DNA from 4 places in the Rhizobium sp. TH2 genome. Region 3 is predicted to be linked to each of the others. Evidence: predicted binding sites of a transcription regulator. Region 3 holds the regulator's gene; each other region holds the start of a gene.

What was found. The regulator LexA, encoded in region 3, represses DNA repair genes until DNA is damaged. The targets are predictions, from matches to a motif close to TGTTCNNNNTGTGTTCNG.
Region 1: parE (DNA topoisomerase IV subunit B) is a predicted target of LexA. The motif match lies at 5,011-5,028, and genes of this name have one in related genera.
Region 2: IHQ71_RS05265 (PA0069 family radical SAM protein) is a predicted target of LexA. The motif match lies at 6,125-6,142, and genes of this name have one in related genera.
Region 4: recA (recombinase RecA) is a predicted target of LexA. The motif match lies at 1,802-1,819, and genes of this name have one in related genera.

Annotation. Positions count from the first base shown of each region.
Region 1 is NZ_CP062231.1:2,477,140-2,484,444, forward strand. It holds gene IHQ71_RS12390 (CTP synthase) at 1-42, opposite strand, end outside; gene secG (preprotein translocase subunit SecG) at 182-694, opposite strand; gene tpiA (triose-phosphate isomerase) at 816-1,586, opposite strand; gene IHQ71_RS12405 (caspase family protein) at 1,786-3,312, shown strand; gene IHQ71_RS12410 (hypothetical protein) at 3,326-4,066, shown strand; gene IHQ71_RS12415 (S9 family peptidase) at 4,077-4,952, opposite strand; gene parE (DNA topoisomerase IV subunit B) at 5,091-7,148, shown strand; gene IHQ71_RS12425 (PilZ domain-containing protein) at 7,268-7,305, shown strand, end outside.
Region 2 is NZ_CP062231.1:1,029,243-1,036,547, forward strand. It holds gene IHQ71_RS05230 (AtpZ/AtpI family protein) at 162-512, shown strand; gene IHQ71_RS05235 (F0F1 ATP synthase subunit A) at 558-1,307, shown strand; gene IHQ71_RS05240 (F0F1 ATP synthase subunit C) at 1,380-1,604, shown strand; gene IHQ71_RS05245 (F0F1 ATP synthase subunit B) at 1,690-2,292, shown strand; gene IHQ71_RS05250 (F0F1 ATP synthase subunit B) at 2,307-2,801, shown strand; gene bluB (5,6-dimethylbenzimidazole synthase) at 3,058-3,792, opposite strand; cobalamin riboswitch at 3,834-4,009, opposite strand; gene IHQ71_RS05260 (ribonuclease HII) at 4,060-4,713, opposite strand; gene IHQ71_RS05265 (PA0069 family radical SAM protein) at 4,908-6,065, opposite strand; gene IHQ71_RS05270 (glycosyltransferase family 2 protein) at 6,189-6,704, shown strand; gene IHQ71_RS05275 (DNA-binding protein) at 6,708-7,025, opposite strand; gene IHQ71_RS05280 (addiction module killer protein) at 7,025-7,174, opposite strand.
Region 3 is NZ_CP062231.1:2,163,168-2,170,472, reverse strand. It holds gene IHQ71_RS10885 (glutathione S-transferase family protein) at 1-275, opposite strand, end outside; gene IHQ71_RS10880 (LysR family transcriptional regulator) at 387-1,298, shown strand; gene IHQ71_RS10875 (BrnA antitoxin family protein) at 1,409-1,645, shown strand; gene lexA (transcriptional repressor LexA) at 1,821-2,537, shown strand; gene gmd (GDP-mannose 4,6-dehydratase) at 2,825-3,898, shown strand; gene IHQ71_RS10860 (GDP-L-fucose synthase) at 3,903-4,835, shown strand; gene IHQ71_RS10855 (acyltransferase) at 4,868-6,046, shown strand; partial or broken gene IHQ71_RS32035 (IS3 family transposase) at 6,244-6,321, shown strand; gene IHQ71_RS10845 (hypothetical protein) at 6,404-6,694, opposite strand; gene xth (exodeoxyribonuclease III) at 6,877-7,305, opposite strand, start outside.
Region 4 is NZ_CP062231.1:1,863,944-1,871,248, reverse strand. It holds gene alaS (alanine--tRNA ligase) at 1-422, opposite strand, end outside; gene recA (recombinase RecA) at 594-1,679, opposite strand; gene IHQ71_RS09430 (carbohydrate kinase family protein) at 1,912-2,850, shown strand; gene IHQ71_RS09425 (pseudouridine-5'-phosphate glycosidase) at 2,882-3,808, shown strand; gene cckA (cell cycle histidine kinase CckA) at 3,805-6,387, opposite strand; gene IHQ71_RS09415 (flagellar biosynthetic protein FliO) at 6,675-7,305, shown strand, end outside.

The sequences.
Region 1 (7,305 bases), 310 kb from region 3:
GGAAGAAACCACACCGCCGGTAATAAAAACATATCGCGCCATGGGCTTTACCCCCTACTGCTTTGCGGATGATTCCGCCAGAAGAAATTCTTGGTTGCTGACGTTTTCCCGTGGGCACGCCATGCCCATGAAAAAACCGGCAGGAAATTCCCGCCGGTTTTGTATGCCTGTGCCGAGGAGGTTATTGCGGCAGAGCCGGCTTTTCCTCTGATGTCGTGTTGGTCTTGGTGTCCGCAGGCTTGGTGTCGGTAGAGGTGATCGGATCGGCCGGCTTGACGTCGGTCGTGGTCGCGTCGGCCGGCTTCTGGTCGGCTGCAGGATCGGCGGCATTGGTATTGTCGCCGCCGAGCGGGATCGCGTTGGGATCGGCCGGGACTTCCTTCTTCTCCTCCGTCTTGGGCGCCAGCGAATCGAGAAGATTCTTGTCTCCCGTCGTCGTGGTCGGGAGCCGGTCGAGAATGTCGGTGGGCTTGGATTCGTAGCGCGCCAGGATACCGAGGCCCAGCGAAGTGACGAAGAACAACAAAGCCAGGATGGCCGTCGTCCGCGTCAGCGCGTTGGCGGTGCCGCGTGCGCTCATGAAGCCAGAGCCGCCGCCGATGCCGAGGCCGCCGCCTTCCGAACGCTGGATCAGTACAACGCCGACAAGCGCAAGCACGATCATCAGATGAATTACGATGAGAACGGTCTGCATATATCCAATCCCGCCCGCCGGGCGGCGGACAAATGTCTAGAGTTGGCGCGCTATTACACGAGCCTTGGAGGATTTGAAAGCCCTCGGCGCGCGATTTTGGCGGCGCTTCCGGGCGCTGTCGTCAGGCGATCAGATCGCCATAGACCCGAGAGATGGCGAGGAAGTCCGATGATTTCAAGCTGGCACCGCCGATCAGCGCACCATCAACGTTGGCGACAGCCATCAATTCACTCGCATTCGAGGGCTTGACCGAACCGCCATAGAGAATGCGCATCTTGGCCCCCTCGCCGCCGAAGCGGGTCTTGAGCTCGGCGCGCATGAAGGCATGCGCCTCCTCGACATCGCCTGTCGTCGGCGTCAAACCGGTGCCGATAGCCCAGACCGGTTCATAGGCGATGACGACGGTCCCGGCCGTCGCGCCATCCGGAACCGAACCGGCAAGCTGCGTTCTGAGAACATTGAGCGTCGATCCACCCTTGCGCTCGGCTTCAGTCTCGCCGATGCAGACGATCGCGGTCAGCCCGGCGGCAATGGCTGCTTCCGCCTTGGCGCGAACCAGAGCGTCGCCTTCCTTATGCAGCGTGCGACGTTCGGAGTGGCCAACAATCGCAAAGGTGCCGAAGCAATCGGCGATCATCGCAGCCGAGATATCGCCGGTGAACGCGCCGGACTGTGCCGTGTGGCAATCCTGCGCGCCGATCTTCAGTGGGCTGTCGATGACGAGCGCGGTGGCGACGTAGAGCAAGGTTGCGGGCGGGCAGATCAGCATATCGATCTTGCCGGACAATGCCGGGGCACCGTCGGCCATCGCCTTCAACTCATTGAGTGAATCTCGCGTACCGTTCATTTTCCAATTGCCCGCGACCAGCGGCCGGATGCCCAGAGTTGTCATCGTCTTTTCCCATCCAACAGAATTTGCTGAGGTGAACTACCAGAAAGCCTGAAAATTCCGCAAGCGAAAGTTAAGAAGACGTCATCGCGCAACATTCCGGCTTAAGAATAAAACAATCACATTGACCGTATCGGATTCAACGACTTCAATCTTTCCAGCGGATTCGATATAATTGCCGCCGGGACCGAGGAACACCTGGATGTCCGCCTACATTCGCATCAGCCGGCCATTGGTTGGCCTTATCGCGATCATGCTGCTCACGATCTCGGTCGTTGCCGCTGAAGCGGCCAACCGCGTAGCGCTCGTCATCGGTATGTCGAAATACCAGAGCATTCCCCAGCTTGCCAATGCCACCAACGACGCAACCGTCATCGCCGAGAAACTCAAGGGCTTGGGCTTCGAGGTCGATATGGCCATCGATCAGCCGCTCGCCGATCTGGTCTCGACGATGAATTCATTCTCCTTCAAGTCCGAAACATCGGATATCGCGCTCGTCTATTATGCGGGCCATGGTGTCGAACTCAACGGCCAGAACTTCCTGATCCCGGTCGACGTCAAGATCGCCAAGCCGTCCGACATCGGCGCGCAGGCGATCACGCTCAAGCATCTGCTGGCGTCGGTCGAGCATGCCCGCAAGCTCCGGATCGTCATTCTCGATTCCTGCCGCAACAATCCTTTCGCCGACTGGCCCGTGCAGGAAGTCGCCAAGGCCGGCACGGAGGAGTTCGATTCCAATGCGACCCGTTCGATCAGGCGCGCCGGCCTGTCGGCACCATCGGTCGACAAGGGCATGCTGGTCGTCTACGCGGCAAAGGATGGCGAAGTGGCGCTCGACGGCGAAGGCGGTCACAGCCCGTTCGCCCGCGCGCTGATCGAAAACCTGCCGGCACGTAATGTCGAGATCGGCATGATGTTCCGCCAGGTGCGCGATGCCGTCATCAAGGAAACCAAGAACAAGCAGGAGCCGCATTTCTACGGCTCGCTGTCTGGGGTACCCTTCTTCCTCGGTGGGGCCGACATGAATGTCGCCTCGCTCACCGATCGCAAGCAGGCGTGGGGCTCGCTGGCGCCCGACCAGGCGCTGCAGCTGGCCTCGCTCGCCGACGAAGGTAATGTCCGCGCCATGATCGGCCTCGGCTACATGTCCCTGTCCACCAACGACAAGGCCCGCTTCAACCCGGAGAAGTCCTACGAGCTGTTCTCCAAAGCAGCCTCGGAAGGCGACCCGGAAGCCATGTTCGAGCTCGGCAAGCTCTATGAAAAGGGCATCGGCACCAAGCAGGACGTCGCCAAGGCGCTTGAGCTTTACCAGAAGTCCGCCGATCTCGGTTTTGCTGACGCCATCAACGATCTCGGTTTCCTCTATTACCAGGGAGCGAGCGGCCTGAAGCGCGACCAGGCCAAGGCCGTCGAGCTTTTCCTGCAAGCCGCCGACCTGCGTCACCCGCAGGCCATGTACAATGTCGCGGCATTGATCGATGACGGCGTGGTCAAGGGCAAGACGCCGGACGATGCGGCGAAGTATCTTTATGCCGCCCTTCGCTCGGGCGTGAAGGATGTGCTCGAACAACTCGAGACCAACCCCAATCAGTTCAAGCCCGCAACGCGCAAGGCACTACAGGCGGAACTCGCCCGCAACAGCCTCTATGCGGGCAAGATCGACGGGTCCATAGGCAAAGGCACGCAGCGCAGCATGCGCATCGCTTTCGGTGAAACGGTAGAATAACGGGGACGGACATATGTATATGAGAGCGACGGCATTCGCGGTGAGAACGTGCCTTGCGTTTTGCATCGCCTTTTCAGGCGTCGTTCCTGTCTATGCCGGCATCCCCGCACCTCGGACATTGTCATCGCCGGATCTCAACGCGATCGACCTCCTGTTCAAGGCCCAGACGGTCGATCCCGGCGGCGGCGACGGCGGCGGCGATCCTCCTGGTGACGGTGGCGGCAATGACAGCGGCGGCGGCAAGACCAGCCCCGGCCAGGGCGGCAATTACGAGGGTCGCGAGCGCGAGGAATTCCGCATAAGCCGGTATGAGACCGATCGTATCATCCAGGATTTGCGCTTGGTACGCCGCGAATGCAGCAATTATGACGAAGTCTATCGCATCGATTGCCTGCGTCAGGGCATCGACATGGTCGTAGCTTCCATGCCGGACGGCGGCGACTACACTGAAGCCAAACGTATCCTCCGCAAGACAAGCAAGCGCCTTGGCTCGATCGTCTCCAAATATCAGGATCGCGACGCGCCAAAGCTCGTGGCTCCCCGCAACGCCAATCCGCGCTTCAAGAAGCGCCGTACCTATCGTGCCGTGAAGCAGGAAGCCCTGCCGCGCGCGATGGCTGAGGCAAATGCCGCAGTCTCGGAGGCCGCGACACAGCTCCTCCGTTCGGCCGAGAATTCCGAACGCCGCTACGCCCATTACCAGCAGATTTCCCTGGCCGTGGATTCGACCAAGGTCCTGCTCCGCTCAGGTTGATGCTGGGGCTCTACTTGAGAATCCAGTTCAGGGTCACGCGCCAGTCCGTCATGCGGATTGGCGTGCCGTGCGAGCCGGTGTTGAAAAGCACAAAACGCGTCGGATAGTGTTTGCCGATCAGGCTCTTGTAGAGCGCATATTGATCCTGCCAGCGATAGACATTGTCGTCGGAACCGTGGCTGAAGAACATCGGCAACTTCGCGGCATAGGCAGCGCTCCTAGGGAACGCTGGATTTGCGGGACCGCCAAAGATCATCATGCCGGAAAGCTGGCCCGACGCGGTCGCGTCATCAGTGATCTTCCAGCAGATGGAGGTGCCCATCGACGCGCAGGTCAGCACGATCTTTGCCTGCGGCGCGGAGGCATGGACATAATCGATAAGCGCCGAAACGTCCGCCGCCCCCTGGTCTTGGAAATCCTTGGCCGAGGGCGCGAAATAGACGCCCGAATTCTCGTCCACGAGATTTTTGAGGCGATTGAAATTGCCGCCGAAGGTGAAATCGTTGGCACCCAGCTTGCGATCACCGCCCCGGCCATGGACGAAGATCACCGCGAAGCGCGCCGAACGCAGCTTGCCGATATGGAAGACATCGACGGAGCGGCCCTGATGCTCCACGGTCTCGAAATCCTGGCGCCAGCGGACACCGAGCGAAACATAGTCGCCCTTGACCCGGCGCTCCAGGATCTCGTCCCGCTTGTGGATGTCGCGCATCTTGTCGTAATCGACCTTCAGGAACGCACCGTCATCGGCCTGTTCGAGAATGCCCGGATAGGCAAAGAGCTTGTCCTTGAAGCTTGCGAGTTCGCCAGCGGCAGCCGAAGTCAGCATGAGAATCGTTGAGAAAGTAGCGATCAGCATCCTTCTCGGCAAACGAACTGTGGACATCAGGCCTCCATCCTCGCTATCTCGGCCCGATATCTTGCCATTCAAGTCTCGGACACGCCATTCTCTATATGTTCGCGTATCATTGTGCCATCTGTCAGAATCCAATGATTCGCGGAACGAACGAGCCGACTGGAACACATGAGCCAAGCCCTTAATCTTTTCGACGATATGCCCGAGGCCCCAAAGCCCGAACGGAAGCCCGCCGCTGCTGGCAATATGTCGCCACCTCCGCCGCCACCGCCGACAACCACGTCCATGCCAGAAAAATCCGGCGAGGACTATGGCGCGTCCTCGATCCGTGTCCTCGAAGGCCTGGAACCGGTCCGCATGCGGCCCGGCATGTATATCGGCGGCACCGATGAAAAGGCGCTGCATCACCTGTTTGCCGAAGTCATCGACAATTCTATGGACGAGGCGGTGGCAGGCCACGCCAATTTCATCGAAGTCAGCCTTGATGCCGAGGGCTACCTGACGGTCAGCGACAATGGTCGCGGTATTCCGGTCGAACTGCATCCGCAGGTTCCCGGCAAGTCGACGCTCGAAGTGATCATGACCAAGCTGCATGCCGGCGGCAAGTTCGACGGCAAGGCGTATGAGACGTCGGGCGGCCTGCACGGCGTCGGCGTATCGGTGGTCAATGCGCTTTCCGATTTCGTCGAGGTCGAGGTCGCCCGCAACAAGCGGCTCTATCGCCAGCGTTTCTCGCGCGGTGTCCCACAGGGTCCGCTGGAGGAGCTGGGCGAAATCCACAACCGGCGTGGTACGCGCGTGCGCTTCCATCCCGATCCGCAGATTTTCGGCGCGCATGCGAAATTCGATGCCGGCCGGATCTTCCGCATGTCGCGCTCGAAGGCCTACCTCTTCGGCGGCGTCGAAATCCGCTGGAGCTGCGATCCTGCGCTGGTCGAAGGCAGCGAAACACCTGACAAGGCGGTCTTCCACTTCCCCGGCGGCCTCAAGGATTACCTCGCCGCACAGATCGGCAAGGAATTTACCGTCACCCGCGAAATCTTCTCCGGCAAGACGGAGCGTGGCGGCCATGGATCGGTCGAATGGGCCGTGACCTGGTACGGCGGCGACATGATGCTGCATTCCTATTGCAACACCATCCCCACGCCCGAAGGCGGCACCCATGAAGCGGGCTTCCGCATCGCGCTGGCCAAGGGCCTCAAGGCCTATGCAGACCTCACCGGCAACAAGCGTGCAGCCAACATCACGACGGATGACGTGATGATCTCGGCGGCCGGCATGCTGTCGGTCTTTATCCGCGAACCGGAATTCGTCGGCCAGACCAAGGATCGCCTGGCGTCCGTCGAAGCGCAGCGCATTGTCGAAAACGTCATCCGCGACCCGTTCGACCACTATCTCGCCGATAACCCCAATGAGGCGGACAAACTGCTCGAATGGGTGATCGAGCGTTCGGACGAGCGCATGCGCCGTCGCAAGGAAAAGGAAGTCAACCGCAAATCAGCGGTGCGCAAGCTGCGCCTGCCGGGCAAGCTGGCCGATTGCTCGCAGAATTCAGCCGACGGCGCCGAACTCTTCATCGTCGAAGGCGATTCGGCCGGCGGCACGGCGAAGCAGGCGCGCAACCGCGCCAACCAGGCCATCCTGCCGCTCAGGGGCAAGATTCTGAATGTTGCCTCTGCCGGCCGCGAGAAAATGGGCGCCAACCAGCAGATCTCAGATCTCATCCAGGCACTCGGCTGCGGCACCAAGAGCAAATACCGGGACGAAGACCTTCGCTACGAGCGCATCGTCATCATGACCGACGCCGATGTCGACGGCGCCCATATCGCGTCGCTGCTGATCACCTTCTTTTACCAGGAAATGACGGAACTCGTGCGGAAGGGCCATCTGTTCCTTGCCGTGCCGCCGCTCTATCGCATCACCCAGGGTGCAAAGACGCTTTATGCACGGGACGACGCGCACCGGGCGCAATTAATGGAAACCGAGTTCAAGGGCGGCAAGAAGGTGGAGATCGGCCGTTTCAAGGGTCTCGGCGAGATGTCGACCGGTCAGCTCAAGGAAACCACGATGGATCCGGCGAGCCGCACGCTTCTGCGAGTCGAAATCGACGAAATCGACTTCGAAGGCACGCGGGAAGCCGTGGACGGCCTGATGGGCACCAAGCCCGAGGCACGATTCCGGTTCATCCAGGAACGGGCGGTTTTCGCCGACAATCTCGATATATGATCGATAATCGGATTTGTTCGTACGAGCGCTGAATCCGTAGGAGTTTTGTCACACAAAAAACGCTTCGTTAACCTCGCCGCCCTATTATTCAATCCATAGGCGAAAATGGATTCTCGAATATGCCGGCATTCTCGACGACAGCACCCGCGGCCGCTCG
Region 2 (7,305 bases), 1.1 Mb from region 3:
TCCCCCTTAATTTCATTCCTCGTCGCCTTGACGAAATCACGGAGTGTAACTATGTTGCACGCGGCTTGAAGGCGGGGGTCTCCACCTCTCACGGCAGTTGAAATTCAGCTTGTGGGCTCGGGTTTCCTCGGCTAAGGCTCGGCCTCCAATGGAGGTCAGGTATGGAGACGGACCGCAAGGATAGTCTGGAAGAGCGACGCGATAGCCTTCATCAGAAGCTTGAGCAGGCGCGGCCGAAAGACGAGGGGATCGAAAAGTCTAGTGATGTTAGCCGCAAAGGCTACTCCGAGGCTTTGAAAATTTCCTCCGAATTCATTTCCGCCATCGTGGTGGGAGGGATCCTCGGTTACCTTCTGGACCTTCTTCTTCCGACGAAGCCATGGGGATTGATCGTTTTTGTCCTCCTCGGCTTTGTTGCCGGTGTACTGAATGTGTTGCGCACGACCGGCAAGGTCAGTTCGCCGCATCCGGTGGACCGGATCGGAAAGCACAGGGATAAAGACAAGCAGTAGGCGCCCGCCGCCGGCTGTAGAAATGCGAAGCGAGAGAGATCAGACGTGGCGACACCAGACAAGGTAGATCCCATCCACCAGTTCCACCTCAACACGATCGTGGATCTGGGCAGGTACGACTTCACCAATTCCGGCCTCTTCATGGTCCTGACGGTGGTCGTGGCGACAGCCTTCCTGCTCTGGGCCTCCGCGCCGAAGGCCGTCATTCCCGGCCGCTGGCAGTCGATTGCCGAACTCTCCTATGAATTTGTGGCGAAAATGCTGAAGGACGCGACCGGCCACGGTGGCGAGAAGTTCTTTCCGCTGGTTTTCTCGCTCTTCCTCTTCGTGCTCGTTTCCAATTTCTTCGGCATGATCCCCGGCTTCTTCACCGTCGGCTCGCAGATCATCGTCACCATCTGCCTCGCTTTGTTGGTGATCGGCACGGTCGTCGTTTACGGTATCTACAAGCACGGCTTCAAATTCTTCAGCATCTTCGTGCCCTCGGGCGTGCCGATGGTCCTGATCCCGCTCGTGACGTTTATCGAGATCATTTCCTTCCTCTCTCGTCCGGTCAGCCTCTCGGTTCGTCTCTTCGCGAACCTGCTCGCCGGTCACATCACGCTCAAGGTCTTCGCCGGCTTCGTCTTCTCGCTCGGCATGCTTGGCCCGCTCGGCATTGCCGGCGCCATCCTGCCGCTGCTGATGACCATCGGTCTCACCGGCCTCGAATTCCTGGTCGCCTTCCTGCAGGCCTATGTGTTTGCGGTTCTGACCTGCATGTATCTCAACGACGCGCTCCATCCGGGGCACTGAGTTTCACCGAACACGCGGAGCGCGCCCGCTCCGCTGGAATAGCCGCAACAAACGACTTAAAGGAGTTCTACAATGGACGCGGAAGCAGCAAAGTACATCGGCGCCGGTATTGCATGCCTGGGCATGGGTGGCGCAGGCATCGGCCTCGGCACGATTTTCGGCAACTACCTGGCCGGCGCTCTTCGCAATCCGTCTGCAGCAGATGGCCAGTTCGGCCGCCTGATCTTCGGCTTCGCCGTTACGGAAGCTCTGGGCATCTTCTCGCTGCTCATCGCCCTTCTCGCCCTGTTCGGCTGATCGGCTGCGACAAAGCATAAGCGTTGCGGGGCTCATTGCCCCGTGATCCGTTTTTGATACCGGCCCTCTTGGCCTGGAGGTTGGAATGTTTGTGACGACAGCATATGCTCTGTCAGCCACGGCTGCCACGGATGCAGCAGCGCCCGCGACAAGTGACGCGCATAATACAACGACGACTGCTGTTCACGAAGTTGAACACGAAGCTTTCCCGCCGTTCGATCCGTCCCATTTTCCGTCGCAGATCCTCTGGCTCGCGATCACATTTGGCATCTTCTATTATCTGGTCGCCAAGCACATTACGCCGCGCCTGTCCGGCATCATCGAGACGCGCGAAAGCCGAATCGCCTCTGATCTCGCCGAAGCGACCCGCATGAAGGACGAGGCGGACGCCGCTATCGCGAAATACGAACAGGAGCTCGCCGAGGCCCGTGCCAAGGGCAATGCGATCGCTGCCGAAGCCCGCGAGAAGGCCAAAGCCGAGGCAGCCGCCGAGCGAACAAAGCTGGATGCGGATATTTCGAAGAAGATTGCCGATGCCGAAGTCAGCATCAATGAAATCAAGAACAGGGCGCTTTCCGAAGTGGCGGTTGTCGCCGAGGACACCGCAGCGCAGATCGTTGAACAACTGACCGGCGTCTCCGTCACCAAGGCGGATGTCAAGTCGGCTGTCGGCGCGCTCAAGGCCTAAAGAGAGGGATCGCAATGTTCGATGCAACTATGTGGGCCCAGATCTGGGCACAGGTCGCTCTTGTCCTCTTTATCGGGCTGGTAATCTATCTCGGCGTGCCGAGGATGATCACCAAGAGCCTCGACGAGCGCGCGGCCAAGATCGCCGCCGAACTCGACGCGGCCAAGCGCCTGCGCGACGAAGCCCAGGCGCTGTTGGCTGAATACCAGAAGAAGCGCAAGGAAGCCGAATCCGAAGCCGAGCAAATCGTCGCCGCCGCCCAGCGCGAAGCAGCGACCCTTGCCACTGAGGCCAGGCAGAAGACCGAGGATTATGTCGCCCGCCGTACCGCGCTTTCCGAGCAGAAGATCAAGAACGCTGAATCGGAAGCCGTCAACGCCGTCCGCGCCGCAGCCGTCGATCTCGCCATCGCCGCCGCCGAGAAGCTGATATCAAGCAAGCTCGACGACAAGGCCGGTGCCGCGCTCTTCAACAACGCCGTCGGCGAAGTGAAGACAAGGTTGAACTGAGGCTTAGCTTTCAGTTGAATGGTTTGAAGGCCCTGCCACCGCGCGGGGCCTTTCGTTTTCTGCCTCCGAGGTCAGTGTTCGGCATGGCGCCAACTCACCCACGACGTCATCCTAGGGCTTGTCCCTCGGATCTGGTGCCGGCGCCGTAATCCACTGACGAAACATCCTTATTGGGCGTCACCAGATGCTCGGGACAAGCCCGAGCATGACGTCTCGGATGTGGCTATCTCCGAAACAAACAGCACGCCACGTCCCTTCATCCCGGTCGCGCCCGGCATTCCACCACGCGATAAAAGTCCAGCACATGCGACGTCTCCGGCCAGTGCTCTTGGTAGACGAGCTTCTCCAGCGGCAATTTCTCCCGCCACCCCTTCACGGCCAGTTCCGGCTTCGAATACAGCTGGTCGACATAGCCGACGCAGAGATAGGCGATGATCTCGACGCTGTCGGGAATGCCGAGCTCCTGTTTCAGCCGATCATGATCGAAAATGCTGACCCAGCCGACGCCCACGCCTTCGGCCCGCGCCGCGAGCCAGAAGTTCTGCACCGCGCAGACGGTCGAATAGAGGTCCATACTGGGATTGTGAGTGCGGCCAAGTACGAAATCGCCGCCGCGCTTGCGGTCGCAGGTGATGCAGATATTGAGTGGCGCCTTGAGAATGCCTTCGAGCTTCAGGCTCATATATTTGAGCTTCTGCTCGCCCTCCAGCTTATCGGCCGCCTCGATATTGGCTTCATGGAATATCCCGTGCACCGCTTGGCGCCGCGCCTCATCACGGATAACGATGAAATTCCACGGCTGCATGTAGCCGACGGACGGCGCCGCATGCGCCGCCGCCAGTAGGCGCTGCAGTAGTTCGTCCGGAATCGGATCAGGCAGGAATTCATTGCGCACGTCGCGTCTCGAATAGATGGCGCGATAGACGGCGGCGCGTTCGGCTTCGGAAAATGGTCCCGCGGTAGCGAGGTGGCGTAACGGTTCGGCCTGCATGTGTCCCCCACATGGTTTGGCACCGCAGGGACCGTCCGCGCCCCTCAGCTATCATGTCCGGCCGGTCTTCTGGCTTGGGTTCAGCTGGCGCTCGCGGCCTTCCCGGTTTCCCAGTGGCATATCGCGAAACCATCCCCCTCACAGCGTTGGGCACGCGCCGGATTTTTGACCGGCTTCCCGATTCTCCTCGAAAGGCACCGGACAAAAAACGATGTAACTGGATTGGGCGAATGCGAGCAAGCAGTATGCGCGACAAGCAGGGTCGCGTCAGGGTATCAGCCGGAACGGGCTGAAGGTCATGCGGTGGATCGCACATGGTCCATGATTGGTGATCGCTTCACGGTGCACCTCCGTCGCATAACCGGCATGCTGCTCGAAGCCGTATTGCGGGAAGGTGAGCCCGGCGGCCTGCATCATTCGGTCACGCGTCACCTTGGCGACGATCGAGGCGGCGGCGATGGAGAAGGACCGCGCGTCGCCCTTCACCAGCGCCTTGCCGGGGCAGGTGAGCCCCGGCGGTACGTCGCGGCCGTCGATCAGCACGAACTTCGCCCGCTTGGGGAGTGACGCCACGGCTCGCCGCATCGCCTCAAGGCTCGCCTTGAGTATGTTTGTCCGGTCGATCGCGATGGCGCTCAGCGACGAGATCGCCACATCCGCCGTCGCCAGGATTTCCTCGTAAAGCTCTTCCCGTCTCGCTGCGGTCAATTGCTTGGAATCGTTGAGGCCTTTCGGGATTTTTCGCGGGTCGAGGATGACGGCACTCGCCACGACCGGCCCAGCCAGAGGGCCACGGCCAGCTTCATCGACCCCAGCGACCGGCAGGAAGCCGTCGCGCATCAGCCCCCTCTCAAACCGGAAGGTGGGAACAATCTCCTCCTCGGGAAAGGGAAGGGAATCGGATGAGATCATACGAGCCATGCGGGATAGTTCGCACATTCATCCGATTCCCTGCAAGTCCCAGTGCAAGGGCGGCGCACCGGGACCACGAGCATGTTGTTACAACATGCTCGTCATGACAGGAGCACTGGCGGAGTGCTCCCATCATGTATTCCCAGCCGGAACCCAAGCGGGCGGGGATGCCAGACCCCGGCTGGAAAGCGTTGATGCCAAATTCAGAGCAGCGAGAGCTGCACGCCATGGCCGCTCGGCGGCACGAAGAGATCGCTATTGAGCCCAATCGTGCGCCGGGTCAGTCCGTATTTCTTGGCGGCGAGTTCGAAACGGCGGCTGATCTGCCAGGCATAGGGACCCGTGCCCTTCATCCGCTTGCCGAATTCGGCGTCATAGTCCTTTCCGCCGCGCATCGAGCGCACCAGGCTCATCACGTGCCTGTAGCGATCCGGATAATGGCGCAGCAGCCAGTCGCGGAACAGCGGGCTCACTTCCAGTGGCAGACGCAGCAGCACATAGCTCGCCTCTTTCGCACCAGCAGCAGCGCCTGCATCGAGGATGCGCTCAAGCTCATGGTCGTTGAGTGCCGGGATCATCGGCGACGCCATAACGGCGGTCGGAATGCCCGCTTCGCTCATCGCCTTGATCGCTTCGAGCCGTTTGGTCGGCGTCGATGCCCTCGGTTCCATCAGCCGTGCGAGCTTCCGGTCCATGGTGGTGACCGAGAGCGCGGCCCTCGCCAGCCCCTTCTCCGCCATCTTGGCGAGGATATCGATATCCCGCATGATCAGCGCCGACTTCGTCACGATTGCCACCGGATGATTGGCAGCCGCCAGCACTTCGAGGATCTGGCGCATGATCCGCCATTCCTTCTCGATCGGCTGGTAGGGATCGGTATTGGTGCCGATCGCGATGGTCCTCGGCTTGTAGCCCGGCTTGGAAAGCTCCCGCTCCAGCAGCTTTGCCGCATCCGGCTTGGCAAACAGCTTGGATTCGAAATCCAGCCCCGGAGACAGGCCCATATAGGCATGCGTCGGCCGCGCGAAGCAGTAGATGCAGCCATGCTCGCAGCCGCGATAGGGATTGATCGAGCGGTCGAAGGGAATGTCGGGACTGTCGTTGCGGGTGATGATGGCGCGCGGCCTCTCCACCTGCACTTCGGTCTTGAACGGCTCCAGCGTCTCGAAGGTCTGCCAGCCGTCGTCGAGCACCTCGCGTTCCCGAGGCTCGAACCGGCCCGATGGATTGAGCCCGGCACCACGTCCGCGGCGGCGGTCGATCTCGATCCTCAGACCGGATTCCTTCAGCAGGCTATCGGCAATATCTGCCGTGTTGGCAGGCGCGAATGCAGCCTGCCGCGCGAGCGACATGTTGATCATTGGCTTCTCCGGGGAGGCGAATCTCCGCCTCTCGATGATTATTTTCCTATCGTGAAAAAGAGAACATTGCAAGAACAAAATTACCGACTCGCAATTTTGCGGGGCTTCAATTATGGGTGAGCAATGCTGACTGTTTTAATCGAATGCCGGGATAACGAGCCCGAACTTGCCTATACGCTCGCCGTTCTCGTCTCCGGCGCCGTCGATGGCCTGGTGAGCGACGTGATCGTGCTGGACAATGGTTCGCGCGACGGTTCGGCGCGCGTAGCCGATGCCGCCGGCTGCCGCTTCGTCGACAAATGGGACCTGCATGAGGTGCTGCGCTCGGCGCGCGGCGAATGGCTGATGCTGCTCGAACCCGGCGCCCGGCCGCAGGCTGGCTGGATCGAGGAAGTGCTGGAATATGCCTCGCTCGCCAAGGTGCCCGCGCGCTTCTCGCCTTCGCGCAGCTTTCCCCGGCCGTTCCTCAAGCGCTGGAAACGCAAGGGCGTGCTGGAACTCGGCTTCCTGATGCCGAAGCGCCAGGCGGCCGCGCTCGCCAAGCCGGGCATGGGGCTCTCGGCGCTCGCCAAGGCGTCATCAGTGCGGAAGCTCAGATCGGAGCTGATACCCGCATGGGTGATCAGGGAGGGGCGGTAGCCCTCACGCCGCCGTGCTGACAGAGAGTTGGATACCCTGGTGCTTTTGCAGTGCTGCGATGACATTGAACAGGTTGTCAGCGCGCGGGTTGCCGGTCTTGCTCAGCATGCGCATCAGGCTCTTGGTCGGCAGGCCGGTCTCAGTGGACAGGGCTTCGAAGCCGATTGTAGCGTTGACATAGTCACGCAGGATGCTCTTGCCGGTCGATATGTCGCCCGTCAGCAGGAGTTCGACCGCCTCGGACAGCAACGCTGCACGAAATGCCGAATCCGCCTGGATGCGAGCCCTGACCGTCTCCCGGAAATCTCTTGTCAACGCCATTACGGTTTCCTTTGTTTATAGTCACGCCATCGGGATTGCGCCTCGGCGATATCGTTTTGTTGACGCGCCTTGCTGCCACCTGCCACCAGGATGATCAATTCCTTGCCTTCATAGCCGAAATAGATTCGATAACCGGGGCCGAAATTGATCTTGCATTCGTAAACGCCATGACCGACCGATTTGACGTTCGAATGGTCCCGGCCTCCAGACGAATGAGTGAGGTCGTCACTTTCGTGGCAGCGGTCGCATCAAGCCTGGCATACCATTTGCCGAATGGATT
Region 3 (7,305 bases):
ACTTCGGCTGCGCTGTGGGCATCTTCCGGCAGCCAATCCGTACGGCCGAATTTCTTGGCGAGATAGACCAGGATCGCATTGGAGTCGGCGATGATCACGCCCTCATCTTCCAGCACCGGCACCTGGCCGAGTGTGTTCAGGGCCAAAAACTCCGGCGATTTGTGCGCACGCTGTGCAAGATCGACATCGATGATCTCGCAATCGACGCCGAGCAGCGAGAGGAACAGCCTGGCGCGATGCGAATGGCCCGAGAGCGTGAAATTATAGAGTTTCATTTTGACCTCCAATAATTGGGAAAGCTCAATATGATTGTTTCTTACTGAATTGATAATCGGCGAACATGGAACTACACTGTTGCGTCAGGCGAAATAACAATAGAGCAAAATATGGACCGCTTGCAGGGAATGCGCATTTTCACTGAAGTGGTCGATTCCGGTGGTTTCGCCGCCGCCGCCAAGGCGATGCATCTGAGCGCACCAGCGGTGACCCGCGCGGTTGCGTCTCTCGAGGCCGAGATAGGCACACGCCTGCTGATTCGCACCACCCGCTCGGTGAAGCTGACCGCAGCCGGCGAAGGCTATGTCGCCGATTGCCGTCGGATCCTCGCTGAAATCGCCGAGGCCGAGGCCAATGCCGCGGGCAGTTTCGGCAATCCGGCGGGTGCGATTACCATCACCGCGCCGGTGCTTTTCGGCAGGCTCTACGTCCTGCCGATCCTGCTGGATTTCCTCGATCTCCATCCGGCCGTGCAGGTGCGGTTCCTTCTGCTCGACCGCGTCACCAATCTCGTGGATGAGGGTATAGACGTTGCCATCCGCATCGCCCACCTGCCCTCCTCAGGCCTGACCGCACGACGCGTCGGCTTCATCCGGCAGGTCGTGTGCGGATCGCCCGACTATTTCGACCGGCACGGCGAACCCAGAATTCCGCGGGACCTGACATCCCATCGGCTGATCGGCCGCGACGGCATTTTCGGCGGCACGGAGTGGCAATTCGGCAAGGGAACCAAGATTCGTGTGCCGATCTCGACCCGCCTCACCTGCAACACCAATGACGCCGTCATCGATGCGGCGATCGCCGGTTGGGGACTGTCGCGCTTCCAGTCCTATCAGGTCGCCGCTCATGTCAGGGCCGGCCGCCTCAGGACCGTGCTTGCCGAGTTCGAACAGGAACCCGTGCCCATCCACATCGTGCATGCCGAAGGCAGATCCGCCTCCGGCCGCCTCCGCGCATTCGTGGACTTCGCCTCCGAGCGCTTGCGTGCCGATCCGGTGCTTGCCAACCCGGAGAAGGTGTGAGCTCCACGAGCATCCGCCGAAGATAGCGCGTGATCGAATGCGGTGGACGGGAGAGAATTAATCGGAAATGATCGTCGAGATCCTGCAATCAATAAACGGAAAGTGAAACCATGGCCAACACACCCCGCAGACCCGTCAGCGCCATGGATGCCGCTGAAGCATTGTTCAAGCCAGCGAAAAAGGCGGCCGCAGCGCCTGCCGTCGAGCGGCCGGCCTTGCCCAACACCAGGGAACTGGTTTCGCTCAAGATCGACAGCGATGTTCTGGCGTATTTCCAGGAAGCAGGTCCCGGCTGGCAGGAGCGCATCAACGATACATTGCGTGCGGCAATGCCAGGCAAATCCTGAAGATTTCCGCGCGCGATGCGCCACAGTTCATACCAGATTGCTTTTTTTGTGGTCCCACCGCCGAAAATCGCATGATCACATGCAGATATAAGCAAAAATTAAGCCCTTGCAGAACATAAATGGAACATATAGTGTTTGTTCCAGATTTGTTTCACGATTCTGCCGGGGTTTGAACATGCTAACCAGAAAACAGCAGGAATTGCTTCTCTTCATTCACGAGCGGATGAAGGAGTCGGGCATTCCACCATCCTTCGACGAGATGAAGGATGCGCTCGACCTCGCATCCAAATCCGGCATCCACCGTCTGATCACGGCACTGGAGGAGCGCGGCTTCATCCGCCGCCTGCCGAACCGGGCCCGCGCGCTGGAGGTGATCAAGCTGCCCGAGGCCTATTCGCCCAGCGTGAAGCCGGCCGCCAGGGGCTTCTCCCCCAGCGTCATCGAGGGTTCGCTCGGCAAGCCGCAGGCGCCACCACAACCCCGGCCCGCCAACGACGACGTGCTTGATTCCGTGGCCATTCCAGTCATGGGCCGCATCGCGGCGGGTGTGCCCATCTCGGCGATCCAGAACAACACGCACGAGATCGCGGTGCCCGCCGGCATGATCGGCAGCGGTGATCATTTTGCGCTGGAGGTCAAGGGCGACTCGATGATCGAGGCTGGTATCCTCGACGGCGACACGGTCGTTATCCGCACGGGTTCGACCGCAAGTCCCGGCGATATCGTCGTGGCGCTGGTCGATGACGAGGAAGCGACCCTCAAGCGCTTTCGCCGGAAAGGCGCCTCGATCGCGCTCGAAGCGGCAAATCCCGCATACGAAACCCGCATTTTTGGCCCGGACCGCGTGAAGGTTCAGGGCAAGCTCGTAGGGCTCATCCGCCGTTATCACTGAGCATCTTGGCAGGGCCGGGAACTTTTCCCGGCCCGTGCGTTTTCCGCCGGGCAGAGCCATATTTGCGAGTCGAAGGCGGGACGATTGCAGTCTTACGCGTCCTCCGATAAGGAGAAGCGAAGGGTCAGAATTTCCGGAAATTTCTGCTTTTGTCCGTCCCCTCCGGGGTGATCGGTTAATTGTTGTGCTGTGTTCCGGCCTTCCGACATTTTGCCGCCCCAATCCGCCTCTAGCGCGGAGGCAAGCAGGCAAATAGCCCAGAGATTGCATTCGACAGGAGAATCCATTTGAGCAACGACAAGAGAAAAGTAGCCCTTGTTACCGGCATTACGGGCCAGGATGGCGCCTATCTCGCCGAGCTGCTTCTGAGCAAGGGTTACATCGTCCACGGCATCAAGCGCCGCTCGTCGTCGTTCAACACCAGCCGCATCGAGAACATCTACCAGGATCCGCACGAGAAGGATCAGCGGTTCATCCTGCATTACGGAGACATGACGGATTCGACCAACCTGATCCGCATCGTACAGGAAGCCCAGCCGGACGAGATCTACAATCTCGCCGCCCAGAGCCATGTGCGCGTGTCCTTCGAGACGCCTGAATATACCGCCAATGCCGACGGCATCGGCACGTTGCGCCTGCTTGAGGCCATCCGCATCCTGAAGATGGAGAAGAAGACCCGCTTCTACCAGGCCTCCACGTCGGAGCTTTACGGCTTGGTGCAGGAAGTGCCGCAGCGCGAGACGACGCCCTTTTATCCGCGCTCGCCTTATGCAGCGGCGAAACTTTATTCCTACTGGATCGTGGTCAATTACCGCGAAGCTTACGGCCTGCACGCCTCCAACGGCATCCTGTTCAACCACGAGAGCCCGCTGCGCGGCGAGACCTTTGTCACCCGCAAGATCACGCGTGCGGCGGCCGCCATCCGCCTCGGCAAGCAGGACAAACTCTATGTCGGCAATATCGATGCCAAGCGCGATTGGGGCCATGCGCGGGAATATGTGCGCGGCATGTGGATGATGCTGCAGCAGGACGAACCGGACGACTACGTGCTCGCCACCGGCGAGACGACGGAAGTGCGCCAGTTCATCACCTGGGCCTTCGAGGATGTCGGTATCAATCTCGAGTGGCGCGGTACCGGCGTCGATGAAAAAGGTTACGACACACTGTCGGGAGACGTCATCGTTGAGATCGACCCACGCTATTTCCGTCCCACCGAAGTCGAACTCCTGATCGGCGATCCGTCCAAGGCGCATCAGAAGCTCGGCTGGAAGCACGATACCTCCGTCCGCGATCTTTGCCGCGAAATGGTCAACGAAGACCTCAAGGTCATGCAGACCGCGACCGTGATGAAGGAAGCCTGAGGCCATGTATTCCCTCTCCGGAAAGCGGGTCTGGGTCGCCGGTCATCGCGGCATGGTCGGTTCGGCGATCATGCGCCGGCTCGATAGCGAAGGTTGTGAGGTGCTGGTTGCCTCCCGCCAGGACGCCGACCTGCGTGACCAGGCCGCGACCATGGCCTGGATCGAAAAGGCCAAGCCTGACGCCGTCTTTCTCGCAGCGGCGAAAGTCGGAGGCATCCTCGCCAACGACACCTATCCGGCCGACTTCCTCTACGACAACCTGATGATCGAGGCGAACATCATCAACGGCGCGTTCAAGGTTGGTGTCGAGAAGCTTATGTTCCTCGGCTCGTCCTGCATCTACCCGAAATTCGCAGCCCAGCCGATCACCGAGGATGCGATGCTGACGGGCGCGCTGGAGCCGACCAACGAATGGTATGCGATCGCCAAGATCGCCGGCATCAAGCTTGCGGATGCTTATCGCAAGCAGCATGGCGCCGACTACATCTCCGGCATGCCGACCAACCTCTACGGCCCTGGCGACAATTTCGATTTGAATTCCAGCCATGTCATGCCGGCGCTGATCCGCAAGGCGCATGAAGCGAAGCTCGCCCGCGCACCGTCGATCACCATCTGGGGAACCGGCACGCCGCGCCGCGAGTTCCTGCATGTGGATGATTGCGCCGACGCCTGCGTTCATCTGATGAAGAATTATTCGGCCGCCGGCCACGTCAATATCGGCTCCGGCGACGACGTTACGATCCTGGAACTCACCCAACTGGTTTGCGACGCCGTCGGCTTCCAGGGCGAGATCGTCCACGACCTGACCAAGCCGGACGGCACGCCCCGCAAGCTGATGAGCGCCGACAAGCTGCGCGGCATGGGCTGGCAGCCATCGATCGAACTCGAGGACGGCATCGCAGCTGTCTACAGGTGGTTCCTGGAAAACAAGGCCTGATCGATCCGACTGCGGCGACTGGAGCGTAATGAATGGCGGACAGCCGGCATCAACTGGCATTTCTCGATGGCCTCCGCGGATATGCCTCGCTGTGGGTGCTGGTCGGCCATGCCATGTTCATGACCGGCTACAAGATCGAGATCATCGCCCAGCCCGACATGGCGGTCGAGCTCTTCATCATCATCTCCGGCTTCCTGATGACCTACCACTATCAGGCTCGCGAGGTGCGAGAACCGTGGATGGAGCCTGATACCTGGAAGATCTTCTGGATCCGCAGGTTCTTTCGCATAGCTCCGCTCTACTATGTCTGCCTGGCGCTCGCGCTCTATTTCGGGCCGGAACTCTGGCAGAGCAGGCTCGATGCCGCCACGGTCCTGTCCGGCGGTGTCGAAGAGCAGGCACGCTATGCCAGCCGCTATCTCGATCAATCGCTGACTAATATCCTGCTGCATGTCAGCTTTCTGTTCGGCATGACCTGGACGCACAATTTCCAGACCCCCCTGCCCGATTGGTCGATCGGGCTCGAAATGCAATATTACGCGATCTTTCCGTTCCTGATGATCCTTGCGCTGAAGCTCGGCCGAATCGCCGGCATGACGCTCCTCGTGGGCGTCATGGCGGTCGTGGGCGCCTGGCTCGACCGCAACGGCTTCGTTATCGGCGCCTATTCGATCCTGGCCATGAAGTTCCACCTCTTCGCCGCCGGCATGTTGATCGCCATGACGCTGCGCGCCGAAGGCAAATGGAAATGGCTGCTCATCGCGGGTGCGCTGGCCGTCATTTTCGTGCCGCTCGGCGGTGGCCGTTCGGCGCTGCATCGCGCTATCAAGATCGCCATCGTGCTTGGATTTGTCGCGCTTCTCTACAAGGACCGCCTGCCGGCGCTCCTCAAATGGCCGACAGAGGTGCTGGACCGGTTCCTGTCGAACGCGCCAGCGCGCTTTATCGGTGACGTCTCCTACGGCGTTTACCTACTGCACCTGGTTGTCATGCTGCCGGTGTGTGGCTGGCTGGCGATCCAATATCCTGAAATGGCACCGATCCCGCGTCTCTTCGCATCACTGGCCCTCACCGTACCGATTACCTATGGGGCCGCCTATCTTTGCTACCGCTTTATAGAGCAGCCCGGCATCAGCCTCGGGCGAAAGATCGCCAGCCGCTACCAGAAAGCACCTCCACCGAAGGGCATCCCGAGCGAGAATCCAGCCTGATCCATCTCAATTGACCGCATGGAAAAGGCCCAGCGTTTCGAACTGACTCCCGAAAGTGGGCAGCCAACCTCGGGGTTTGCATGCCAAGCACAGCCTGTCGTTCAAACAGAGCGTACAGGCGGAACGGCATGTTCGAAAACCGCAACAAGGCCAACTACCTCGACAGCATCGACAGTCTGCCGGGGGACTGCAAGAACTGCATCCACTATTACCACACCGACCGCATCAAACTGGAACTCAAAGGGCTGAGCCCTGTACAATACAGAACCCAGCCCGTTTCTTCCCAATCTGTAACCATCCAACTTCATGGGGTCAGTTTATTTGGCGGAACTTCAACCCACCCAATCTTTCATCCGGTCACTCATCGACGATTACCGTCGAAGGCTCCTGTTGGATGACGACGTCGGGCTGGCGCTTCTTGATGATCACGGTTTCCTCTTTCGGCTTTCCGGCATCATCGATAATCGCGCCAGTGGTCAGGCCCATGGCGCCGCCAACCACGGCACCAACGGGGCCGGCAACAACTGCGCCCGTAGCGGCACCGGCGACGACGCCGGTCGTCTTGGCCGAATCATCATCAGCATGGGCGGCCGGAATAAAGGCTGCAGAAAGGGCGATGGCGGCAGTAGCAAACAGTGTCTTTTTCATTTGTCTTCTCCATATTTCGATAAGTCCATGCCGTGTTAATGTCACCCGACAATGTTTGTTCCGATAAAATTCCCCGGCATCTTTCCGTTCACTTTTCGAAAAGTGAATATATCCGGCGTTAGACCTCCGTCTGCATCCCTGAAACCCGGCGCACTTTAAACACGGTTCGCAGGTGGCTGGATTCACTTTGAAATTTCGATCCAAACCGGTGCATGATCGCTTGCATGCGCCCACCCCCTGACATGCCGGTCGACGCCTGCAGAGACGAGGCGTGACGAGATTTTGGGTGCGAGCAGGAAGTGATCGATGCGCAGTCCCGCATCGCGCGCGAAGGCATTGCGGAGATATTTCCAGAACGTGTAGATCCGCGCATCGGGATCTAGATGGCGGATGGCGTCGGTCCAACCCTGGTCGAGGAGCGTGCGGTAGGCATCCCGCACTTCGGGCCGGAACAACGCGTCATCGCGCCAGCGTTCCGGCGCATAGACATCCAGATCCGCCGGCATCACGTTGTAGTCGCCGACCAGGGCGACCGGGATATCAAGCGCCAGCAATTCGCGCGCGTAGGCGTGCAGGCGATTGAACCAACGGAGCTTGTAATCGAATTTAGG
Region 4 (7,305 bases), 300 kb from region 3:
TGCCAGAGGTTAAACGCCTCGTCATCGGTATAATAGACCGTGACCAGCAGGCGGTTGCGGTCGATGCCGTATTCCTTGGTGATCAGGTTCCAGGCAAGCTCGATCGCGCGCTCCTTGAAATAATCGCCAAAGGAGAAATTGCCGAGCATTTCGAAGAATGTGTGGTGGCGCGCGGTGTAACCAACATTGTCGAGGTCGTTGTGCTTGCCGCCGGCGCGGACGCATTTCTGCGCGGTCGCGGCGGTCTTGTAGGGACGGCTTTCGAGGCCGGTGAAGACATTCTTGAATTGCACCATGCCGGCATTGGTGAACATCAAGGTCGGGTCGTTGCGCGGAACGAGCGGCGAAGAAGGAACGACCTCGTGCCCGTTCTTCTTGAAGTAATCCAGGAATGCCGACCGGATCTCGTTCACGCCACTCATAATATGCCTTTCAAACCTTCTAGACGCCGCAATAGGCGCCATTTTGGACACCGGCTTTTATCGCCCGTGCTTGACCATGTCCAGAAAAACAAAGCCCGGCGCGCCGGTTTCGGCGGCGGCCGGGCTGGGTTGTTTCGATGCGCTTATACGCACCGCTTCCAACGGTGTCGATCAGGCGTCGGGCGAGTCCACATCGGCCTCTGGCGAGCCGTTCTCCAGGAAGCGGTCGGCGATCAGGCCGGCATTTTGGCGCAGCGCCAGTTCGATCTCGTTGGCGAGATCCGGATTTTCCTTGAGGAAGGTCTTGGCATTCTCGCGGCCCTGCCCGAGACGCTGGCTGTTATAGGAGAACCAGGCCCCGGATTTCTCGACGATGCCGGCCTTAACGCCGAGATCGACAAGTTCGCCATTCTTGGAGACGCCCTCGCCGTACATGATGTCGAATTCGACCTGCTTGAAGGGAGGTGCGAGCTTGTTCTTGACAACCTTGACGCGGGTCTGGTTGCCGATGACTTCCTCGCGCTCCTTGACCGAGCCGATGCGGCGGATGTCGAGGCGGACGGAGGCATAGAATTTCAGCGCGTTGCCGCCGGTGGTGGTTTCCGGTGAACCGTACATGACGCCGATCTTCATGCGGATCTGGTTGATGAAGATCACCATCGTGTTGGAACGCGAGATCGATGCGGTCAGCTTGCGCAGTGCCTGGCTCATGAGGCGGGCTTGCAGGCCGGGCAGGCTGTCGCCCATCTCGCCTTCGATTTCAGCGCGTGGCGTCAGTGCCGCGACCGAATCGACAACGAGCACGTCGATCGCGCCGGAACGGACCAGCGTATCGGTGATTTCGAGCGCCTGTTCGCCGGTATCGGGCTGCGAGATCAGCAGGTTTTCGAGATCGACACCCAGCTTGCGGGCATAGACGGGATCGAGCGCGTGTTCGGCATCGACGAAGGCGCAGATGCCGCCCTTCTTCTGGGCCTCGGCGATTGTCTGCAGGGCAAGCGTGGTCTTGCCCGAGCTTTCAGGACCGTAGATCTCGACAATGCGGCCCTTCGGCAACCCGCCGACGCCGAGCGCGATATCGAGGCTGAGCGAACCGGTGGAGATGGTTTCGATCTCGATGATGTTCTCGTTCGAGCCGAGGCGCATGATCGATCCCTTGCCGAACGACCGTTCGATCTGGGAGAGCGCCGCGTCCAGTGCCTTGCTTTTGTCCACCGATTTGTTGTCCTCTACCAGTCGCAGCGAATTCTGAGCCATTTGGTCCACCTTTAAGTTATCGGAGCCGACGAAGCAATGTGTCGATGAAGGTTGTGTACCCTATTTGTTCTCTTATTGCAAGTGGGTCTTAAATTATTGAACTTATGGGTCAATCCGATGCGTGTTCTATTTTTGTTTTCGCAATCCCCGCAAGGGTTTATCAACAGGCGCACTTGCTTCTTTTTGCCCCGGGGCGATATGGATGATTCGAGTGGCAGACGGAATTTTTGGCATGACTGACATCCTCGTTCTGGGCGGCGCCCATATCGACCGGCGCGGATTTTCTGGTGACACGGCGCCGGGCGCGTCGAACCCCGGCATGTGGAAGGAAGAGGCCGGCGGCGGCGCCTTCAACTGCGCGCGCAGCCTCTCTCGCCTCGGCCACCGCGTGACGCTGATCTCGCCGCGTGGCGGCGATTCCGAGGGCGAAGCGGTCGCGTCAGCAGCGGAAGCCGCCGGCATCATCGACCGGCCTTTCACCTTTCTCGACCGCCGGACGCCGACCTATACGGCGATCATGGAGCGCGACGGCAATCTGGTCATCGCGCTGGCGGACATGGATCTCTATCGATTCTTCAGCCCCAAGCGGCTGGCCGTGCGACAGGTTCGCGACCAGTTCGACGATGCCGCGTTCGTTCTGACGGACGCCAACCTCCCCGCCGAGACGCTTGCGGCACTGACCAAGGCCGCCGCCGAGAGAAACCTTCCGGTCGCTGCCATCGGCATTTCGCCGGCCAAGGTCGTGCGATTCCAGGACCTGCTCGACCGGCTCGACTATCTCTTCATGAACGAGGCCGAGGCGCGCGCGCTGACTGGAGATACGCCCGCCGACCATCGCGCATGGCCTGCGATCATGCGGGCTAAGGGTCTCAAAGGCGGCGCAATCACGCGCGGCGGTCGGGAAATCGTGGCCTGGGACGAAACCTCGCAGGCATCGCTGCTGCCGCCGCCGCTCGAGGTGATCGGCGACGTGACCGGCGCGGGCGACGGTTTTGCCGCGGGCTTCCTGCATGCGCGGCTGGAAGGTGGTACGCTCGGCGACGGCATCGTGCATGGCGCGGCTTCGGCACGCCTGGCACTCGCCAGCGAAATGGCAACGGCCGAAGATCTCACGCGCGATCTGCTGATGAACACCCTTCCCCTTGTGCCGTCAGCCGAAATCGTGTTGTAAGCCGCCAACCCCGATATTTCAGGATCGACCGATGACCGACACGCACGCCCTCCCCGTTTCCTATTCGTCCGAAGTGGCCACGGCCAAGGCCAATGGCGTGCCCGTCGTGGCGCTCGAATCCACCATCATCACCCACGGCATGCCCTATCCCGGCAACCTTGAAATGGCCCAGAGCGTCGAGGCGATCATCCGCGCGGAAGGCGCGGTGCCCGCAACGATCGCCGTGATCAACGGCAACCTGCATATCGGGCTGGAACCATCCGAACTCGAAGCGCTGGCCAGGACATCCGACGCGATGAAGCTGTCACGCGCCGATCTCGCCTTCGCCATTTCCGAAGGCCGGACCGGGGCGACCACGGTCGCGGCAACGATGATCGCCGCGGCACGTGCGGGCATCCATGTCTTCGCCACCGGCGGCATCGGCGGCGTCCACCGCAAGGCGGAGGAGAGTTTCGACATATCGGCCGACCTCGAGGAACTGTCGCGGACACCGGTGATCGTCGTCTGCGCCGGCGCCAAGGCGATCCTCGACGTGCCGAAGACGCTGGAAGTGCTGGAGACCAAGGGTGTCCCCGTCGTCACGCTGGGCCAAGACGATTTCCCCGCCTTCTGGTCGCGCAGTTCCGGGCTCAAGAGCCCGCTCCGGCTCGACAGCGCCGACCGCATCGCCGCGTTCCAGCATATGCGCGAAGCGCTAGGCATCGCCGGCGGCATGCTGATCGGCAATCCGGTGCCGGAGAAGGATGAGATTCCGGCAGTCGAGATGGAAGGCTACATCCGACAGGCGCTCACGAATGCAGGGGAAAAAGGCATCACGGGCAAGGCGGTGACGCCGTTCCTGCTTTCGGATATCTATTACCTGACCGAGGGCCGCAGCCTTTCGACCAACATCTCGCTGGTCGAGAACAATGCCCGGCTGGCGGCGAATATATCAGTGGCGCTGGCGAAGACCGCCTAGGAATCCAGCATCTCCCGCACTGTCGTCGCCAGTTGCTTGAGCGAGAACGGCTTCGGCAGGAAGCCGAAATTCGAGCCCTCCGGCAGGTTGCGGGCGAAGGCATCCTCCGCGAAGCCCGAGACGAAGATGAATTTCAGGTCCGGCCAGCGCTTGCGGATCTCGCCGAGCAGTGTCGGGCCGTCCATCTCGGGCATCACGACGTCGGAGACGACCACATCGACCTTGCCGTCGAGTTCTTCCAGGATATCGAGCGCCTCGACGCCGGAGCCGGCCTCGTGGACGGTATAGCCACGCGTTTCCAGCATGCGCTTGCCGCCGCGCCGCACCGCTTCTTCATCCTCGACGAGCAGCACGACGGCGGAATTGCCGGTGAGGTCGAGATCGACATCCGCCGCCTTGCTCCTGGCTGCCTCGGCGACCGCCGCCATCTCGCTCTCCGGCTGCTCGACCGGAATGTGGCGCGGCAGGAAGATGTGGAACACCGTACCCTTGCCGAGTTCGGATTCCGGAATCACATAACCGCCGGACTGCTTGATGATGCCGTAGACCATTGACAGTCCGAGCCCGGTACCCTTGCCCACTTCCTTGGTGGTGAAGAAGGGCTCGAAGATCTTGTCCATGATCTCGGGCGCAATGCCGGTGCCGGTGTCGGAGACATCGACGAGCACGAAATCCTCGGCAGCCAGCCCGCGATGGCCCATCCGGCCGGCTTCTTCGGCGGTGACATTGCGGGTGCTGATGGTCAGCGTGCCGCCCTCAGGCATGGCGTCGCGGGCATTGACCGAGAGGTTCACCATGACCTGCTCGAATTGCGAGAGATCGGTCTTCACCGGCCAGAGATCGCGGCCGTAATCGACCTCCAGCTTCACCTTGGTGCCCGACAGCATGCGGGCCACCAGCATGCGCAGATCGCCGATCGCATCGGTGAGGTTGATGACGGCAGGCCGGAGCGTCTGCTTGCGGGAGAAGGCCAGCAGCTGGCGCACCAGCACGGCGGCGCGATTGGCGTTGCGCTTGATCTCCATGAGATCGGCAAAGCTCGAATCCGATTGCCGGGCCTGAAGCAACAAGTGGTCCGAAGACAGGAGAATCGCGGTCAACACATTGTTGAAGTCGTGCGCGATGCCGCCGGCCAGCGTGCCTACGGCGTTCATCTTCTGCGTCTGCGCCATCTGGTTTTCCAGCGCCTTCTGCTGGGTGGTCTCGACGGCATAGACGATCGCCGCCTCCTCGGGCGCCTCGCCCGACTGGTCGATCACGGCATTGACGTAGAAGCGGAAGGCGCGCGCCTCGTCGGCGGGATGGCGCGAATCGACGGGCTCGATATCGACCTTCCGGTCCTTGGCAGCAGCGAGCGCCTCGCCGAGGCGGGCGCGGTCGGCTTCGTGGACGACGACGCTGAGGTCGCCGGTCCCATCGTCATTCGAGACAAGACCGGAAAACAGCTTCATGAATTGGGTATTGGTGCGGAGGATATGCCCTTCCCCATCCACCGAGGCAATCGCCATCGGCGTGTTGTTGAAGAAACGGTTGAAGCGCTGGGCGGCGGAGGAATCATCGTTGGCGGCCGTTTCGTCGCGCTGGCGCTTGAGCACGATGGTGCGGCTTTCGCCCGGCGCGCCGTCTTTCATGGCCGAGACGCGATGGACGATCCGGACCGGCAGGCTCTGGCCGCCAACCTTGCGGAAATCGAGATCGAGCGTTTCGGTACGGGTCTGGCCGGGTTCGGGCTGAATGGTCTCCATGCGGGTCAGGCCTTCGCCGGCCGCGATATCGCGGATGCCGAGCGAACCGGGCTGGAACTGCGTTAGATCGATGCCCAGCCATTCGGCCAACGTCGCGTTGACATAGAAGATCTCGCCCTTGCGCCCGGCCGAGAAGAAGCCGGCCGGCGCATGGTCGAGATAATCGATCGCGTTCTGGAGCTCGCGGAAGAAGCGCTCCTGGTCGTCGCGCTCGGCGGAAATATCCGAAATCTGCCAGAGGAAGATCGGCCCACCGCCCTCATCCTCGAGCTTCAGCGGCCGTGCCTTCAGCCGATACCACCACGCCTGCTGCGGTCCGCCCTCGGGATGGCCGAGCGGATGAGCGAGACGGAATTCCTCATAGCCGGATTTGCCTTCCATCAGGCCGTTGGTCAGCCGGTAGACCGCCTCGGTCGTCTCGCGGTTTTTCGACAACAGCGTTTCCAGCGTCAGGATGGCAGCGGGGTTTTCCGCGCCGGTGAGCCTGGCGTAGGCGGCGTTGGCGTAGATCAGCCGGCCCTTCCGGTCGGTGACGACGGTGCCGTCGGGATGGGTATCGAGAAAGGCGCGCGGAATGCGGTCGGTGCGGTTCTGCGGCATGATCTCGACAAAACCGATGACCGCCGAAACGACGAAGAATATGCCGGCCATGGCCAGCACGCCGAGAATGCCGAGCACGAGTTCGTTTTCCATCTGGTCGCGGAACCAGACGAAGGCCGCCGCCGTCGCCAGCAGCACCAGCGCGAGCAGAACCAGGCGCAGAACCATACCGGGCCTGTGGGCGTTCTCGACCACAGGCATCTGATAGTCGCCCGCCGGTTTCAGATTTGTCATCGATACCTCAATTACAGCGAGACGAACGGTCCCGCGACTCAATCCTTATCAATTCGGGGGCCGGGCAAAAAGCGGCATCGCCATCTATTCACCGCTTTGGCTGGCAAAAACGGCCATGCAGCAAGCCTCGCACAACTCCGTCCCCGGTTTCGGGTGGCTGGTGGCCCAAAACCGCTTGCCAAGCCCGAAAAAAGCCGTCTATGACCAATAGGACTGGCTGATCCGATAAGGATTCAGTTATTTTGGAGGCAGCCGCTCAAAGCTTATAGAACGTTGCCGGAAAGGATATGACCATGCTCGACGGATTGACCCCCGACCTGGCACCTCGGCTTGTTCTCGCGATCGGCGGCGTCGGTGTCGCCTTCATCGTGCTGATCTTCGTGCTGTTGTTTCTCAAGCGGCGGAACTCTCCCCTGTTCATCAAGGGCGGCAAGGCGCGCGAGCCACGTCTGATGATTCTCGATGCGGCCGCCGTCGATCCGAAGCGCCGCCTGGTGCTGATCCGCCGCGACGACGTCGAGCACCTGATCATGATCGGCGGCCCAACCGATATCGTCATCGAGACCGGCATCGCCGACCGCGAGCCGGTGGCGGCGAACAAGGCCGAATTCGCCGTTCGGGATCTGCCAGTCGCGGTAAAAGCGATCGCCGCAAGTGTCTCGGAACCGGTCAGCGAGCCGAAACTGACGCCCGTGGCCACGCCCGAGCGGAGGCCTGAGCCTGCGCCGCAGCCGGTGATGCGTCCGGCCGAGCGCCCCGTGTCGGTACAGGCCGAGGCCAGGCCGGTTATCCCGGAGGCAAAGCCCGTTTTGCCCGAGATCAAGCCGGTTGTTCCAGAGGCCAGGCCTGTCGTGGCGGAAGCGGGATTCGCGCAACCCGAAATCAAGCTGGCGCCGGTCCAATCCGTGGTGCCGCTAG